One region of the Streptomyces longisporus genome, then DNA from elsewhere that is predicted to be linked to it. Evidence: riboswitches for the same ligand, from Rfam matches in the RefSeq annotation. Region 1 holds a riboswitch; each other region holds the start of a gene.
The links. Region 1 has a riboswitch for cobalamin ahead of nicT (Nickel transporter NicT). Riboswitches for the same ligand answer to the same signal wherever they lie in the genome.
Positions count from the first base shown of each region.

Region 1 (4,180 bases):
TCACCGCCGCGGAACGCGCCGCGCAACAGACCCTCGGCGGTGTCGGCGAGGCCGTCTGGACCGATCTCGTGGGCCTGTCCATGTCCGCACCGGTGGTGGCGCGGCCGCGCCGCGGCTGACGGTCGCACGAAAAAACGACACGGCGCGCAAACAACCCAAAGATCCCAAATGACTACTATCAGTGCATATATTGTCACAATACGTAGCCAAGCCAGGGCGTCGCGCCCGGGTAAGAAAGGGTCTAACCATGCGCAAGTTTCAGCGTGTTGCCGTCGTAGCCGCGGCGATCGCGAGCCTCTCCGCCTTCGGCGCCGGCGTCAGCTTCGCCCACGACCACGGTCATGACCACGACGACGAGGGCGTCACCGCGGTGGCCAACTCGCAGTCCAACGCCGTGGCCTACGACGACGACAGCCGCAGCGGGCGCCACGGCAGCCCGGACGCGGCCCCCGCCTTCACGACGGGGAGCGACTTCAACCTGGGGAACGTCACTCCGCCGGCATCCAAGTAACGAAGTTCCGCCCGGCAGGCCGCGAGGAACGGCCACGGCCTGCCGGGCGCTCCGCCCGGCAGGCCGTTCATCCGGCAACAGCCGTCGCGACTACTTGCCGAAGGCGTTGCTGCAGCCCATGTCCGAGCCCTCAGTGGTGCTCTGCGCCCCCGTGTTGCCCTCGCCGTTGAGCGCGTTGCCCAACAGGCCGTCGATGAGCCCGACCTCGCCGAGGACGCTGATGTTCAGGTCGTGCGACCTGCAAGTGGTGCTCTGCTGGACGCCGACGCCACCGTCGGCATGGGCGCCGCCGGCGCTCAGGAACCCGACACTCCCGAGGGCGGCGACCAGGACGGCGGCCTTGCGAAGCTTGTGCATGTCATCTCCGGTGGAGCGAAGTGGATGCGACCTGTGACAGATCAACTCCTTGCTGCCACGGGAGATTAGTGCGAAATACCCCAAAACGGACGGCAGCGCGCCAGGTTTCGTGATCTCAAACGTGATCTCACCCGGAAGCCGCGGCGGACGGCGTCAGGTGACGCGGAGAACCGCCCGTCGGCGGATGTCCGCCGAGGAGCCTGCGACCTTGATCTCGAACGTGCCCGGTTCGACGACCGCGCGCAGGTCGCCGTCCGCCAGGGGATGACGGCAGCCTCGCAGCGGCCAACCGAGCCGGTCAGCGGCCGAAATGCTGAACCACGTCGACTCTGGTCGCTGCTTGCACCGGCTGAAGTCGGCAGGCGGGCGGCCGGGTGCCGTCAGCCGGTGTCGGCGGTGCGGGCGCTCCAGCGCTCCTCGACCTTGGCCAGGCGCCAGTACGCGACCGCCATGGCCCAGACGACCACGAACAGACCGACGATGACGTAGCCGACGTTGTCCAGGTCCAGCCCGGATATCCAGCCGGTGACGGCGTCTTGCAGACCGAGCTTGTCGTGCAGCACGCCGACCAGTTCGATCGTGCCGACGAAGAAGGCCACCGCGATGGACAGGCCGGTGATCGTGAGGTTGTAGAACACCTTGCGAACGGGGTTGGAGAAGGCCCACTGGTAGGCGAAGTTCATGAAGGTGCCGTCGAGGGTGTCGAACAGGCTCATGCCCGCCGCGAAGAGCAGGGGCAGGCACAGGATCGCGTACCACGGCAGCCCGGCGGCGGCGCCGTTGCCGGCCAGGGCGAGCAGCAGGACCTCGGTCGAGGTGTCGAAGCCGATCCCGAACAGGAAGCCGAGAGGGAACATCTGGCCGGGGCGGCGGATGGACTTGGTGAGGCGGCCGAGAATGCGGTTCATGAAGCCGCGCGAGTCCAGGTGCGCCTCCAGCTCCGCCTCGTCGTAGCGTCCGGCGCGCATCGCACGGAAGACGCGCGCGATGCCGAACAGGGCGACGAGATTGAGGGCGGCGATGAGGTACAGGAAGCTGCCGGAGACCGTGGTGCCCACCGTGCCGAGCACCTGGTGGGTGCGGGAGCTGTCGTTCATCAGGGTGCCGGCGAGGTGCGTGCCCCCGGCGACCAGCGCGGCCATGACGACCACCACGCTGGAGTGTCCCAGCGCGAACCAGAAGCCCACCGACACCGGCCGCTTTCCGTCGGCCATCAGCTTGCGGGTGGTGTTGTCGATGGCGGCGATGTGGTCGGCGTCGAAGGCATGCCGCATGCCGAGCGTGTAGGCGGTGATGCCGAGGCCGACCCCGAACGCCTGGGTACCGACCGCGTAGTGATGCGGGATCACCAGAAGGAAGAGGATCCCGAAGGCGGCGACGTGCAGAGCGACGATCACGGTCAGCAGGGCCGCGGTCCTGACGGTGTCCTCGCGGCGCCAGCGAAAGGACGGGGCGGCGGATTCGGGCACGCCTTGAGACACGGTCATACGGACACGCTCCAGCACCTCGTGGATCAGTTTCGTGATGCCGTGGCCGGTCTCCTGGCTGACGGGTCGTACGTCCGCCGCCCGCCTTCCCAACCGCCTTGCGGCGGCCAGTGGCTGTCCCGTGCGGGACATGGGCGACGAACTCCCCGATCACAGTGGCGAGGGCCGCTCCGGTCTGAGCCCCTGGGGGCTGTCACCGGCTTCCCGAACACCACGGCCCGCTCACCCTAGAAGGCCACAGGCAGTGGCTGCAAGGCTGCACAGCTGAACAGGTATGGAGATCGGCACCTGTTCGCTGCGATGATGTACGGCATGCATCTCGTCCCCGCGGAACACGCCGGGCGGCGCACCATTGACGGGCATCGGGTCTGCGATGCCATCGCCGCCGTCGGCGACCTGGAGCGCGTGCGCGCCTGGGCCGATCGCTTCTCGCTGCTCTCCGATCCCGGACGCCTGTCCTTGCTGTTCGCCCTTCAGGAGGCCGGCCCCATCGCCGTGTCCGACCTCGCCGTCGCCAGCGGGATGCGGGACACGGCCGTCTCCCAGGCTCTGCGTCTGCTGCGGACCGCGGGCATCGTCGAGGGCGAGAAGGACGGCAGGATCGTGCGCTACCGACTCGTCGAGGGCCCGATCTCCGCGCTGCTGAAACACTGCACGCCGGAATCGACAGGCGAACGCGGCTCGGGCTGACGACCCGCGTGGCTGCTCACGCACCGGCCGGAAAACGCCGCAGCGCCCGACCCGACCGAAGCCGACTCAGGCGCTGCGTAGCAGGTCAGAGTGCATATTCCCCGACCACCACCGGTAGGCCCAGTCTGTCCCATGGCGGCTTATGCCATCCCGTCCGCTCACGCATCGCTCACGCATGACGGGACTAGTGACCAGCACTTTTTAGGGTTCAGAGGCTATCGAGGCATCCTTCATAGCTGCGGCGATGGCGGCGGCCACATCCGGCAGATCCCAATAGGCGGAGTGGGTCCACAGGCCAGTACTGGCGGCGTGTGGGACGGGCAGGTCGACCGGGCTGCTGCCGTCATCGAGCTGGAAGACCTGGGACGCCGCGAACGCCAGCATGTCCAGCGGTTCCCAGAGGTTGGTCCAGCGGCCGAGGGAGGCGGGCAGGCGGACCGGGGCGTGGCCCGAGTAGGGAAGAAGCTGGCCTCCGCGCGGGTCACAGACGTGGAAGAACGCCGACTGAGAGCCAAAGGTGACGAGCCGTTCGGTCCACAGCGGCTCATGGGCGGTGGCCATGTCGACGGCGATAACGCCACCAAGGCTGTGAGCGACCACCCGTACCGGGCGCTCAGGGCTGCGCCCCAACTCCGGGTCGACCTTGTCCACGCATGCACGGACACGGGCGTGGATGGTGTCTCGGTGTCGCTGGTAGACCAGCACGTCCCCCAGGAAACGGGTGGTGCCCGGTCCGAAGCGGGTACGCACGGCATGGTTGACACGTCCGGCCACCGCGCTGACGGCGGCGCCTGCAACGCGGTCGAGGTCGCGGAGTCGCCGTCGGACCAGTTCGCGCAGCCGCCCTGGCTCATCACTGGGCTCGTCGCGCAGTCCTTCGTATCCGTATGCGGCGTCTTTCTCGGTGTCCGCTTCCAGGAGGGCGCGGGCCAGAGCTCGGCCAGTTTCGGCGAGAAGGGCCGAGGAGTCCGTCCGGCTCAGACAGCGGGTCTCCGGCCACTCCTCGGCTACCCAGTCAAGGATCTCGTCGGGGTTGAGGGCGGCGCTATGGCCATCACGCAGGGTGTCGTCGGAGTCGGTCTCCAGTTCATCGCGCAGGGCTGCGTCGAAGACCGTCATCTGGTCTGCCGTACTC
Region 1 covers NZ_BAAASG010000012.1:453,104-457,283, reverse strand. The annotation lists gene ABD355_RS27855 (TSCPD domain-containing protein) at 1-119, shown strand, start outside; gene ABD355_RS27850 (hypothetical protein) at 248-511, shown strand; gene ABD355_RS27845 (hypothetical protein) at 602-868, opposite strand; gene nicT (Nickel transporter NicT) at 1,249-2,355, opposite strand; cobalamin riboswitch at 2,383-2,586, opposite strand; gene ABD355_RS27835 (ArsR/SmtB family transcription factor) at 2,668-3,045, shown strand; gene ABD355_RS27830 (hypothetical protein) at 3,247-4,180, opposite strand, start outside.

Region 2 (4,180 bases), on a different contig from region 1:
TCGGCGTCGGCGAGTTCCTCGGGACGGTCCACGAACCGCACCACGACGCCCGGTTCGGCGGCCAGGGCGTCCACGTCGGTGAAGTTGGACATCAGCGGGATCGCGCACACGGCGACCCGCAGCACGTCCTCGCCGACGGGCGGCGCGACGTTCGACTCCCGCACCGTCCCGCGCAGGGAGACCCGCAGCCCGTCCTCCTCGTCGATGCCGAGACCGTGCTGGAAGGGCAGGACGCCGTACGTTCGCCGTCCGGTGAGCCCGTGCAGCATGTCCAGCCCGGGCTCCAGGAGGCTGACGTCCCCGCGGAACTTGTTGACGAGGAACCCGGCGACCAGCTCCTGGTCCTCGGCCGAGAGCAGGGCGACGGTCCCGAAGAAGGAGGCGAAGACCCCGCCGCGGTCGATGTCACCGACCACGAGCACGGGAAGCCGCGCGTTGCGGGCGATCCCCATGTTCACGATGTCGGTCCGGCGCAGGTTGATCTCGGCGGGAGAACCCGCACCCTCACAGATCACGGCGTCATACGTGCCCCGCAACTCGGCGAGACAGTCGAGCACGGTCCCCAGAAGCTGCTGCTGCCGCCCACCGTGGTACCCGCGCGCACTCAGCTCGCCGACGGGCTTGCCCATCAGCACGACCTGGCTGCTCTGCTCGCCACCGGGCTTGAGCAGCACGGGGTTCATCAGCGCGGTCGGCTCGACCCGGCAGGCCTGAGCCTGCATGGCCTGAGCCCGCCCGATCTCGGCACCCTCGCGCGTCACGAACGAATTCAGGGACATGTTCTGCGCCTTGAAGGGCGCCACCTTGACCCCCTGCCGTACCAGCCAACGACAGATCCCGGCGGTGACGACACTCTTCCCGGCGTCGGAGGTGGTACCGGCGACGAGGAGCCCACCGCCGGTCATGACACACCCCTCGACAACTGCCTGCCGGCAGTGGGAACAGCCCCCACCGCCGGGCGCCGTGCGACCCGGCCCCGCAGCACCGCCCCGGCCGCACTGACCCCCAGCGCCAGCCACCCCACCCGCCGCGACAACCGCACGGCCCGCTCGATGTCCCCGACTTCCACAGCCCGCCCCTCCTCGTTCAGCACAGGCCGATGCTCGACCCGCCCCCCGTAGGACAAGGTCCCCCCGAGCCGCACCCCGAGCGCCCCTGCGAACGACGCCTCCACAGGCCCGGCATTGGGGCTGGGATGCTTGCTGGCGTCAGAACGCCAGGCCCGCACCGCCCCGCGACGGTCACCCCCCGCGACCGTCGCAAGTACGGCGGTCAGACGGGCCCCCGGCCACCCCGCCACATCGTCCAGCCGCGCCGAAGCCCACCCGTACCGCCGGTACTTGGCCGACTTGTGCCCCACCATGGCGTCGAGCGTGTTGACGGCCCGGAACCCGAGCAGCCCCGGCACCCCGCCCACGGCCCCCCACACCAGCGCCCCCACGACGGCATCGGAGGTGTTCTCGGCAACGGACTCCACCACCGCCCGCGCGATCCCGTCGGCGTCCAGGGCCTGCGGATCCCGCCCGCACAGATGCGGCAGCCTGGCCCGCGCGGCCTCGACGTCCCCGGCCTCCAGCGCACGCCCGATGCCACGGGCTTCGCGCGCGAGCGAAGTCCCCCCGACGACGGCCCAGGTGGCGGCGGCGGTCAGGGCGAGGGAGGCGGTACGGGACGGACGTACGGCCCGCTGGGCGACGACACCGAGCGCAAGGGCGCTCCCGGCGCACACGGCGGTGTGCAGTGCGCCCCACCCGCGATGGTCCCGCCACAACACCCGTTCCACGGCGCCCGCGGCCCGCCCGAACACGGCGACCGGATGCCCTCGGCGCGGATCGCCGAGCAGATGGTCACCGAGGAGGCCGGCGGCGGCGCCGTACGCGAAGACGCGATCGGCACGCATCGGCTCAGCCGGCCGTGGGGTCGGGCAGCGACCTGGTCCTGAACCTCAAACGGCAGGCTGGCATGGCGACATGTCCTCACTCAGGGTGTCCACGCCCTGGTTCGACGAGACCGGCGGTGAGAGTTCCTGGCTCCCGGGGCTTACTACCCCGGTGACAGTGGCGGGACCGCGCCGGACTTGCACCGGCTTCCTCTCGCGCCGCCGTAGATGGCTTCGGCAGTCCACCACGCCCCCGAACGGCAGTCAACTTGCCGTTGACCTGCGACGGGGGAGTGTGCTGAGGCCCACACCCGGCGCTCCGAACCGGGCAGGAAAAACCCGTGGGGCGAGGGAGCACGAAAGGGTGCTTCCTCGCCCCACGGGACGGTGCGGAAAGGCGGTCCGGCCGCGGCCTCAGGCCTTGGCCACCACGAGATGGATTCCGTACGCCACGGCCGCCGCGCAGCCCGCGAAGGCCACATATGCGCCGGCCACCGCCAGGGACGCCGAGTTGCCCTGCGCCACGGCCCGCTCGCGGCGTGACAGGCCCATGATGCCGAGGGTGAACAGGGCCACGAGGCCCACCGTGACCGCGAGGCTGACGCCGAAGACGGAGCCCAGGGCTGCCCAGTCGATCTTCATGCTGCTTCTCTTCCTTCGTACCGGGTGGGCGGGCTCAGACGGCCGCGGCCGGCGGCGTCGCCGGGTCGGGGACGGCGGCCACGGGGGCCGGGGCGGGGATCGTGGCCGTCAGGTCCTCGGTCACCGTGCCCGTGGGAGGCGGGGTCACGGCGGCGATGGCCGTGGTCACCACGCCGGGCGGCTCCTCGCTCTCGTTGACGTTCGACGCGTCGACGACCTCGCGCCGGGAGATCTTCCAGATGGCCGCACTGGCGACGACCAGGAAGACGGCGACGACGGCGGTGCCCCAGTCGCCGAGATCCGTCACGGACTCCGCGCCCGCGCCGACCAGCGCCGCGGCCGGCAGCGTCAGACACCAGGCCACGAGCATGCGGGTCGCCGTCGACCAGCGGACCACACCGCCCTTGCGGCCGAGGCCCGCACCCATCACCGAACCGGAGACGACGTGGGTGGTGGAGAGGGAGAACCCGAGGTGCGAGGAGGCGAGGATCGCCGTGGCCGCGCTGGTCTGGGCGGCGAAGCCCTGCTGCGGCTCGAGTTCGGTCAGGCCCTTGCCCATGGTGCGGATGATGCGCCAGCCGCCGATGTAGGTCCCGAGCGCGATGGCGAGGCCCGCGGAGAGGATCACCCAGGTGGGAGGGTTGGAGCCGGGGGCGATGGAGCCGCCCGCGATCAGCGCGAGGGTGATGATGCCCATCGTCTTCTGTGCGTCGTTCGTGCCGTGGGCCAGGGACACCAGGCCCGCCGAGGCGATCTGGCCGGCGCGGTAGCCCTTGCGGGTGGCATCGCCGTCGGCGTTCTTGCCGATGCCGTAGGAGAACCGGGTGGCGAGCATCGCCGCCACGCCGGCGACCACGGGGGCCGCGACCGCCGGGAGCAGCACCTTGGTGACGAGCACGTCACCGTGGACGGCGCCGATGCCGGCGGAGGCGACGGTGGCGCCGATCAGCCCGCCCATCAGGGCGTGTGAGGAACTGGAGGGAAGCCCGACGAGCCAGGTCAGCAGGTTCCAGAGGATCGCGCCGACCAGCGCCGCGAAGATGACCTCGGGACGTATGCCGGTCTCGTCGACGAGACCCTTGGAGATCGTGTTGGCGACCTCCACGGAGAGGAAGGCACCCGCAAGGTTCAGCACGGCGGACATGGCCACCGCGACCTTGGGCTTGAGCGCGCCGGTCGAGATGGTGGTGGCCATCGCGTTGGCGGTGTCGTGGAAACCGTTCGTGAAATCAAACGCGAGTGCGGTTACCACCACAATCGCGAGGATCAGCGAGAAGTTTTCCATTTACCCAGGCAATCGTTCGAAGTCAACGGTCGGTTGACCGTAGGCAACCTGGGTGAACGGAAGATGAACTGAGAGCGGCTGCACGATGTCCGGATGAGGGGGTCGCCGCTCCGCCCTGTCCCGGCGACCCCCCGGTCCCGCGGTGCCCCTTGGTCAGTAGCCCCGGGCGAACTTCCTCAGCTGGGTCTGTGACCCGTTGAAGAGATTCTGGTCACCCGGCAGACCGCCGCTGTTGTCGTACTGCCAGAAGGTCCAGAACGACCAGCCGGCCGGCAGGGAACCGGAGGTCCCGGACTCGTGACGGGCTATCCACAGTGCGTGGTCGGAGGCGAACGCGCTGCTTCCGCCGGTACAGGTGTTCCACCAGTGGGTGG
Region 2 covers NZ_BAAASG010000014.1:56,343-60,522, reverse strand. The annotation lists gene ABD355_RS29205 (cobyric acid synthase) at 1-905, opposite strand, end outside; gene ABD355_RS29200 (cobalamin biosynthesis protein) at 902-1,900, opposite strand; cobalamin riboswitch at 2,001-2,142, opposite strand; gene ABD355_RS29195 (hypothetical protein) at 2,294-2,521, opposite strand; gene ABD355_RS29190 (inorganic phosphate transporter) at 2,556-3,806, opposite strand; gene ABD355_RS29185 (lysozyme) at 3,960-4,180, opposite strand, start outside.
Region 2: it holds a riboswitch for cobalamin, as region 1 does, so the genes downstream of both, ABD355_RS29200 (cobalamin biosynthesis protein) here and nicT (Nickel transporter NicT) in region 1, are expected to answer to the same signal.

Region 3 (4,180 bases), on a different contig from region 1:
TCCCCAGACCGATCCACGAGATGATCTCCCGCTGGATCTCGTTGTTGCCGCCGCCGAAGGTGAAGATCACGGCGGAGCGGTAGCCGCGCTCCAGTTCGCCGTGCAGGACCGCACCCGCGGAGCCCTCCTTCAGCGCGCCCGCCGCGCCGACGATCTCCATCAGCCAGGCGTAGGCGTCCCGGCGCGCCTCGGAGCCGTAGACCTTGACCGCGGAGGCGTCCTGCGGGGTGAGGGTGCCGTTCTGGACGGCGTGCACCATCCGCCAGTTGAGCAGCTTCATCGCGTCGAGTCTGGTGTGGGTCTGGGCGAGGCGGCGGCGCACCCAGGGCAGGTCGATGACGCGGCGGCCGTCGGCGAGTTTGGTCTCCGTGGCCCAGCGCTGCACGTCCTGCAGGGCGCGGATGGCCATGGTGCCGTGGGCGGCGAGGGTGACGCGCTCGTGGTTGAGCTGGTTGGTGATCAGCCGCCAGCCCTGGTTCTCGGCGCCGACGCGGCGGGAGACGGGGACGCGGATGTTCTCGTAGTAGCTCGCCGTGGTGTCGTGCGAGGCGAGGGTGTTGATGACGGTGCAGGAGTAGCCGGGGTCGGTGGTGGGGACGAGGAGCATGGTGATGCCCTTGTGGGGCGGGGCATCGGGGTCGGTGCGGGTCGCCAGCCACACCCAGTCCGCGGTGTCGCCGTTGGTGGTCCAGATCTTCTGCCCGTTGACGACGTACTCTCCCCCGCTCTCGAATTCACTCGAGCGGGAGGTGCCCCCATCGTCCCGTACGGCGCGCGTCTTCAGGGACGCGAGGTCCGTCCCCGCGTCGGGCTCGCTGTAGCCGATCGCGAAGTCGATCTCGCCGGCGAGGATCTTGGGCAGGAAGTACTCCTTCTGCTCGTCCGTGCCGAACTGCATGATCGTAGGGCCGACGGTGTTCAGCGCCATCAGCGGCAGCGGTACACCGGCCTGCGCGGCCTCGTCGAAGAAGATGAACTGCTCCATCGCGGTCAGCCCGCGCCCGCCGTACTCCTTCGGCCAGCCCACGCCGAGCCAGCCGTCGGCGCCCAGGCGCCGGATGGTCTCGCGGTAGAAACGTTTCTGGGCGGCCGGGTCGCCATGCCGGGCGTAGGCGTTGTCCGGCACCAACTCGGCGAAGTACGAGCGCAGTTCAGTGCGCAGCCGCTGCTGCTCGGGCGTGTATTCGAGGTGCACGGCGCCTCCAGGCTTCGCAGGCCGGTCCTGACGGCGCACACCGTAGAACGTGTTCCAGAAATTGGGAATGGCGAGGGACAGGGAAAGGGCCCCCGGTCGACGACCGGGGGCCCTTTGCCGAGTGACCTGGTGGAACCGGTCAGTGGGCAACGGGAGTTGGCTGGGCGGCGCCGTTCGCCCGCACCGGCCTCGGGACGAGCACCCGCTCCGCCAGCACCCCGAAGACCAGCCCGAAGGAGGCCCACAGGGTCAACTGGACGGCCAGGGCCGCCAGTCGGAACTGCCAGAGCAGGGTGGCGGAGAAGTCCCTGGGGACCTCGTTGAAGGACGGCAGGAACGCGTACGCGAGCCCGATGGTGAGGACCAGGAACGCCCCTGCGGCGAGGGTCGCGTTCCAGTTGCCCAGGCGGGGCGCGAGGCGCCTGCCCAGGATGACGGCGGCGACGGCCAGCAGCACGCTCAGCACCACCATCAGGAAGTACAGCGTGGTGCGTTTGCCGATGGTGTCGGGGTCGCCGACGGACGGCGGGTTGGCCGGGTACTTCAGGAACGGCACGACGTACACGGCGATCAGCCCGGCGGCCGCCAGGAGCAGCGCGCTCGCGCGCGGCCCGAAGCGGCCGATGCGGCCGAGCGCGAAGCAGTACGCGAGGGCGGCGATGCCGCCGAACGCGACGCCGTAGACCAGAACACCGGTGGACAGGCCCGCGGTGGACTGCATCGTGCGGCTGACGGCTTCGACGCCGTGCTCGTGGGAGTGCGCCTGCTCGTAGGCGATGGCCGCGTCCACGCGCGGTTCACCGAGGAAGTAGGCGACGACGAGGGCGAGCAGGCCCGCGGCGAGTCCCGCGAGCATGCCGCGCACCAGGAGGTTGCGGACGGTTGCCGAGTTCATGGGCGGCCGTGCTCTCTCGCCGCCCTCAGTGGCAGGGGAAGCCGAGCAGGTGGCGGGCGTCGTGCACCCACTCGTGGACGTTGTCCCCGCTCATCACGGAGGTGGCGCCCTGCTCGGCGCCGACGAAGTAGAGCAGAACCAGCATCAGGATGCCGAAGAAGACCGCCCAGGGGACGATCGCGCCGATCGGCAGCTTTGCCGGTACGGCGGTGGGGGTGATGGTCGGCTGAGCGACAGACTGCGCCATGGCAGGCCCTCCTGGGGAACTCGCGTCCCGTCTCGGTGGTGCACGCGACGACGGGGCGGGTCTGACTCGCCCGGCACACACCCAGGGTGCGTGCCCGGCATACAGTGGCGCGACCGTGCCGGAATTCCACCGGCTTCCGCTGTGCCGTCGTCAATATCCACGAGAAGGTACCGCGAAGCGGAGGTGGGGCCAAGGGCGCACGGGACGGCCGTGAGCGCCCCTGGTGAGCCGTTTTCGCCGCCGGATCATGGTCAGTTCAAGGATTTCGAAGCGATGCCGAGCGCGGGAGTGGACATTTGACGAGCCGAGTGATCTTGATCTCACCTGCGATCACCGCGGCCCTCAGGGAGGCCCGCTTCGACGACGGGTGCCCGCTGGACGCCTCGGGACTGCGGCAGGCAAAGGCAGCCGCAGGCACGCTGCCGGCGGCGGAACGGGTCTGGGTCTCCCCCACCGTGCGCTGCCGCGAGACGGCCGTCGCTCTCGGCCTCGACGCCGTGGAGGCGCCGGAGTTGACGGCACTGGACGCGGGCCGCTGGCGCGGTGCGACGCTGACGGAGGTGAGCGAACGGGAGCCGGAGGCGCTGGCCCGCTGGCTGTCGGACCCCGGGGCCGCACCGCACGGCGGGGAGTCGGTGGCGGCGCTGTGCGACCGGGTGGCGGACTGGCTGGAGACGGTCGCGCAGACACAGGGCCGCACCCTCGCGGTGGTCGAGCCCGAGGCCGTACGGGCCGCCGTGGTCCGGGCGCTCGGGGCGCCGGATTCGGCGTTCTGGCGCGCCGACGTCCCGCCGCTGACGGCGATCGAACTCAGCGGCAGGTCCGGGCGCTGGAACGTGCGCCTCGGGCAGCCGGTCGGCGCCCCGCTGTGATCGTCAGTTCAGCGTGGCGAGGAATTCCGTGCACGCCTCGGCGCACTGCCGGCAGGCCTTCGCGCCGTCCTCGGCACCCGGCAGCCGGTCGAAGGCATGCGCACACTCCAGGCACACGGTGCGGCACCACTCCACCTGGATGCGGATGGCGGACTCGTCCAATCGGTTCTGCTCGGACAGCACACGGCAGGTCGCGTCGCACACCTCCGCGCACATGATGCCCTTGCGTCGTACCTGTTCCTGCTCCTCCGTGCCGTCCGGGTCCACGAGGCTCGCGCGCAGAGCACACGCGCGTGCGCACTCGGTGCACGCCTGCGCGCAGGCGAAGCGGTCCTCCAGGAACCGGAAGAGCTCCTGCTGGGTCGTCGAAGAAGTCACACCTGGCGGGTTGCCTTCGCCTGTCGCCTCAAACACGGGTACCGAGGTCCGGCCGGGTCGGTTCGGTTGGCGCCGGGTCCCATGGGTACCCGCGAGCCCATGAGCACCTCATGGATGGACATCGCCGCAGGCCGCGGCGCACTCGGAATCGGCTTGGTCGTCGTGGGGGTGGCGGTCGTGGCCCTGCTGATCGGTGCCTTCTTCCTGGGCGCCCGCATCCGTCGCCGCGAACCCGCTCCGCCACGCCCGGAGGATCAGCCGCAGCTGCCGGACGACGGCCCGGTGCGCGAGGTACGGGAGAACCGCGAACCCGCCGAGATCCCCCGCAGCGAGCACCGGCTGACCCCGCACGAGCTGCCCGGTCACGGCAATACGCCGAGCAGGACCAGTGCGTCGCAAAAGCGCAAGCGCTGGAGCGAGGGCAACAGCGGAGCCTTCGGCAGCGGCGGCCCGGGCACCCGCTGACGGTCACCACGTCCGAACGGGCACCGGGAACGAGGAGCGCCTACCGTTCCCGGGCGACTTTCCGCAGGCCTTCACCCGTCTTCACTCAGGGTGGCCGCGACGCCCTGTGCGAGACGCTCGACCGGTGG
Region 3 covers NZ_BAAASG010000002.1:203,995-208,174, forward strand. The annotation lists gene ABD355_RS02485 (acyl-CoA dehydrogenase family protein) at 1-1,195, opposite strand, end outside; gene ABD355_RS02490 (CbtA family protein) at 1,335-2,090, opposite strand; gene ABD355_RS02495 (CbtB domain-containing protein) at 2,116-2,337, opposite strand; cobalamin riboswitch at 2,373-2,501, opposite strand; gene ABD355_RS02500 (histidine phosphatase family protein) at 2,634-3,209, shown strand; gene ABD355_RS02505 (four-helix bundle copper-binding protein) at 3,213-3,587, opposite strand; gene ABD355_RS02510 (DUF6479 family protein) at 3,687-4,052, shown strand; gene ABD355_RS02515 (chloride channel protein) at 4,134-4,180, opposite strand, start outside.
Region 3: it holds a riboswitch for cobalamin, as region 1 does, so the genes downstream of both, ABD355_RS02495 (CbtB domain-containing protein) here and nicT (Nickel transporter NicT) in region 1, are expected to answer to the same signal.

Region 4 (4,180 bases), on a different contig from region 1:
TTCCACCGCTGGGCGCTGCTCGCCGGCTGGGCGGTCGGCATGGTCTACGGCACCCTCGCCGCGTACGGCGTCGCCTCCCCGACCAACCCGGGCCAGAAGCACTTCGGCGGCTCCAACGCGAGCATCCCGGGCCTCGGCGAGATGGGCTACATCGGCCTCACGGCGTTCGTCCTGAACGTGCTGGTGACGGTGGTCCTGACCTTCGTGCTGAAGGCCCTGAAGGCCCCGGAGGGCGTCGACGAGACGAAGCCGGACGACTACACGGCCGACGCGGGCGACCCGGGCGTCCAGGTGGAACTGCCGCCGGCGACCGCGGGCGCGTCCCACTAGCGGTTACGGCGATGAGCGGGCCGTCGGAGAAATCCGGCGGCCCGTTGTCGTACCCGTCCGGCAGACTCGGGACCATGGACATCGTGATCAGGCAGGCGCAACCCGGTGAGTACGAGGCCCTCGGCGAGATCACCGCCCAGGCCTATCTCCAGGACGGCCTGCTCTCCTTCGGCGAAAGCGACTGGTACCTCGCCGAGTTGAGGGACGTCGCCAAGCGGGCGGCGGCGGCCGAGGTGCTGGTGGCCGACCTGGGCGGCCGGCCGATCGGCGGCGTCACCTACGTCCCGTCCGGCGGCCCCATGGCGGATCTGGCCGGCCCGGGAGAGGCCGAGATACGCATGCTGGCCGTCGACCCGGCAGCCCGCGGCCGAGGCGCCGGAGAGGCCCTCGTGCGCGCCTGTGTCGACCGGGCAAGAGCCGCGGAGCGCACCGGCGTCGTCCTGTGCACCCAGCCGGTCATGCACGCCGCCCATCGCATCTACGAGCGCGCCGGATTCGTCCGCGCCCCCGAGCGTGACTGGAACCCCATCCCTGGAGTCGACTTCACGCTGATCGCCTATGAGTTGACGCTGTCGACTGCACAGCGCTGAAGCGGTAGCGGGGCAGGGGCCGTTGACTGGGCCCCGCGTCCCCACAACCGCCCCCTCCGGCCGAAAGACGATCGGCTTCTCCACGGCCCTGCCGCACACGAGTGGCATCCGCGTGTTCGCGCCGGCCTCCCGACGGCCGACAACGGCCCAATGCGGAGGACCGCCGGGTCGATCCTGATGAAAGAACACGCTCCGAAGTCGCTGCGACACAACATCTGGGGGTGCAACCGAAACCCGGCACAAGATGTATGCTCATGCTCGCTGTCGCCGCAGGGGAATCCGGTGTGAGTCCGGAACTGTCCCGCAACGGTGTACCCATACGTGTTCGCGCACATATGGGCGTCAGTCCGAGGACCTGCCGACGGTGTGCCCGGCCCATCCGGCCCGGGTGCTTCGACGTCCGGGCCTCGTGGAGTGGGCCGGTGGACGCGACGCCGTGTGCGCTCGTGACTGCCCCCTGCCCTCCGCAAGGCCCCCGTGCCGAGCGAGGGAGAGCCTCACGTGACCATCGCGCCAGCAGACCCGGTTTCAGCCAGCGCCGCAGTGGCCGACGACGGCCTGGGAGCCGCGCTGCTGCGGACCCTGACCGAGCTGACCGCCGACCTCCCCGACGCCGACCCCGGCCGGGTCGCCGCCGCGTCGCTGCGCGGCCGGTCCGCCCGTGCGGACGAGACGGAGCTGCGCGAACTGGCCACGGAGGCGGCCGCCGGCCTCATCTCCGAGGACCCCGCGTACAGCAGGCTGGCGGCCAGGCTGCTGACGATCGGCATCGCCGCGGAGGCCGCCTCGCAGGGCGTCACGTCGTTCACGGAATCCGTCGCCGTGGGCCACCGGGAGGGGCTGATCGCCGACCGCACCGCCGAGTTCGTACGGGTCCACGCGCACCGCCTCGACGCGCTGATCGCCCCGGAGGCCGACGACCGCTTCGGCTACTTCGGACTGCGCACGCTCCACAGCCGCTACCTGCTCCGGCACCCCCTCACCCGCAAGGTCATCGAGACACCGCAGCACTTCATGCTGCGCGTCGCCGCAGGCCTCGCGGAGGACGACACCGTCCGCGCCCTGGACGAAGTCGCCGCGCTCTACGGCCTGATGAGCCGCCTCGAATACCTCCCCTCCTCCCCCACCCTCTTCAACTCCGGCACCCGGCACCCCCAGATGTCGTCCTGCTACCTCCTCGACTCCCCGCTCGACGAGCTGGACTCCATCTACGACCGCTACCACCAGGTCGCCCGCCTCTCGAAGCACGCCGGCGGCATCGGCCTGTCGTACAGCCGCATCCGCGCCCGCGGCTCCCTCATCCGCGGCACCAACGGCCACTCCAACGGCATCGTCCCGTTCCTGAAGACCCTCGACGCCTCGGTCGCCGCCGTGAACCAGGGCGGCCGCCGCAAGGGCGCGGCCGCCGTCTACCTGGAGACCTGGCACTCCGACATCGAGGAGTTCCTTGAGCTGCGCGACAACACCGGTGAGGACGCCCGGCGTACGCACAACCTGAACCTCGCGCACTGGGTCCCGGACGAGTTCATGCGCCGCGTGAACGCCGACGGGCAGTGGTCCCTGTTCTCCCCGGCGGACGTGCCGGAGCTGGTGGACCTGTGGGGCGAGGAGTTCGACGCCGCGTACCGCAGGGCGGAGGAGGCGGGGCTGGCGAAGAAGACCATCCCGGCCCGTGACCTCTACGGCCGCATGATGCGCACCCTCGCCCAGACCGGCAACGGCTGGATGACCTTCAAGGACGCCGCCAACCGCACCGCCAACCAGACGGCCGAGCCGGGCCATGTCGTCCACTCCTCCAACCTCTGCACGGAGATCCTGGAGGTCACGGACGACGGCGAGACCGCGGTCTGCAACCTGGGTTCGGTCAACCTCGGTGCGTTCGTGACCGGTGGGGACATCGACTGGGAGCGGCTGGACGAGACGGTCCGCACGGCCGTGACCTTCCTGGACCGCGTGGTCGACATCAACTTCTACCCCACCGAGCAGGCAGGCCGCTCGAACGCCCGCTGGCGCCCCGTGGGCCTGGGCGCGATGGGCCTCCAGGACGTCTTCTTCAAGCTGCGCCTGCCCTTCGACTCGCCCGAGGCGGGGGCCCTGTCCACCCGGATCGCCGAGCGCATCATGCTCGCCGCGTACGAGGCGTCCGCCGACCTCGCCGAGCGGAGCGGCCCGCTGCCGGCCTGGGAGAAGACCCGCACGGCCCGCGGCGTCCTGCACCCCGACCACTACGACACCGAGCTCACCTGGCCGGAGCGCTGGGCGGCCCTGAGGGAGCGCATCGCGACCGTCGGCATGCGCAACTCGCTCCTCCTCGCGATCGCCCCCACCGCCACCATCGCGTCGATCGCGGGCGTGTACGAGTGCATCGAGCCGCAGGTCTCCAACCTCTTCAAGCGCGAGACCCTCTCCGGCGAGTTCCTCCAGGTCAACTCCTATCTGGTGAAGGACCTCAAGGAGCTCGGCGTCTGGGACGCCCGCACCCGCGAGGCCCTGCGCGAGGCGAACGGCTCCGTGCAGGACCTCGCCTGGATCCCGGCGGACGTACGCGCCCTGTACCGCACGGCGTGGGAGATCCCGCAGCGCGGCCTGATCGACATGGCGGCGGCCCGCACGCCGTTCCTGGACCAGTCCCAGTCCCTGAACCTGTTCCTGGAGACGCCGACCATCGGCAAGCTCTCCTCGATGTACGCGTACGCCTGGAAACAGGGCCTGAAGACCACGTACTACCTGCGCTCCCGCCCGGCGACCCGTATCGCCCGCGCCGCCCGGGCCACCGTCCCCGTCCAGCAGGCGGCCGACCCCGAGGCCGTCGCCTGCTCCCTGGAAAACCCCGAGTCCTGCGAGGCCTGCCAGTGATGACCACCCGTAACGCCAATCTCCTCGACCCGGGCTTCGAGCTGACCCTGCGCCCCATGCGCTACCCGGACTTCTACGAGCGCTACCGGGACGCCATCAAGAACACCTGGACCGTGGAGGAGGTCGACCTCCACTCGGACGTCGCCGACCTCGCGAAGCTCACGCCCGCCGAGCAGCACCTGATCGGCCGCCTGGTCGCCTTCTTCGCGACGGGTGACTCGATCGTGGCGAACAACCTGGTCCTGACCCTGTACAAGCACATCAACTCCCCCGAGGCACGGCTCTATCTGAGCCGCCAGCTGTTCGAGGAGGCCGTGCACGTCCAGTTCTATCTCACCCTCCTGGACACCTACCTCCCCGACCCGGAGGACCGCGCCGCCGCCTTCGCGGCCGTCGAGAACATC
Region 4 covers NZ_BAAASG010000023.1:65,473-69,652, forward strand. The annotation lists gene mctP (monocarboxylate uptake permease MctP) at 1-330, shown strand, start outside; gene ABD355_RS36790 (GNAT family N-acetyltransferase) at 405-920, shown strand; cobalamin riboswitch at 1,169-1,297, shown strand; gene ABD355_RS36795 (ribonucleoside-diphosphate reductase subunit alpha) at 1,422-3,776, shown strand; gene ABD355_RS36800 (ribonucleotide-diphosphate reductase subunit beta) at 3,776-4,180, shown strand, end outside.
Region 4: it holds a riboswitch for cobalamin, as region 1 does, so the genes downstream of both, ABD355_RS36795 (ribonucleoside-diphosphate reductase subunit alpha) here and nicT (Nickel transporter NicT) in region 1, are expected to answer to the same signal.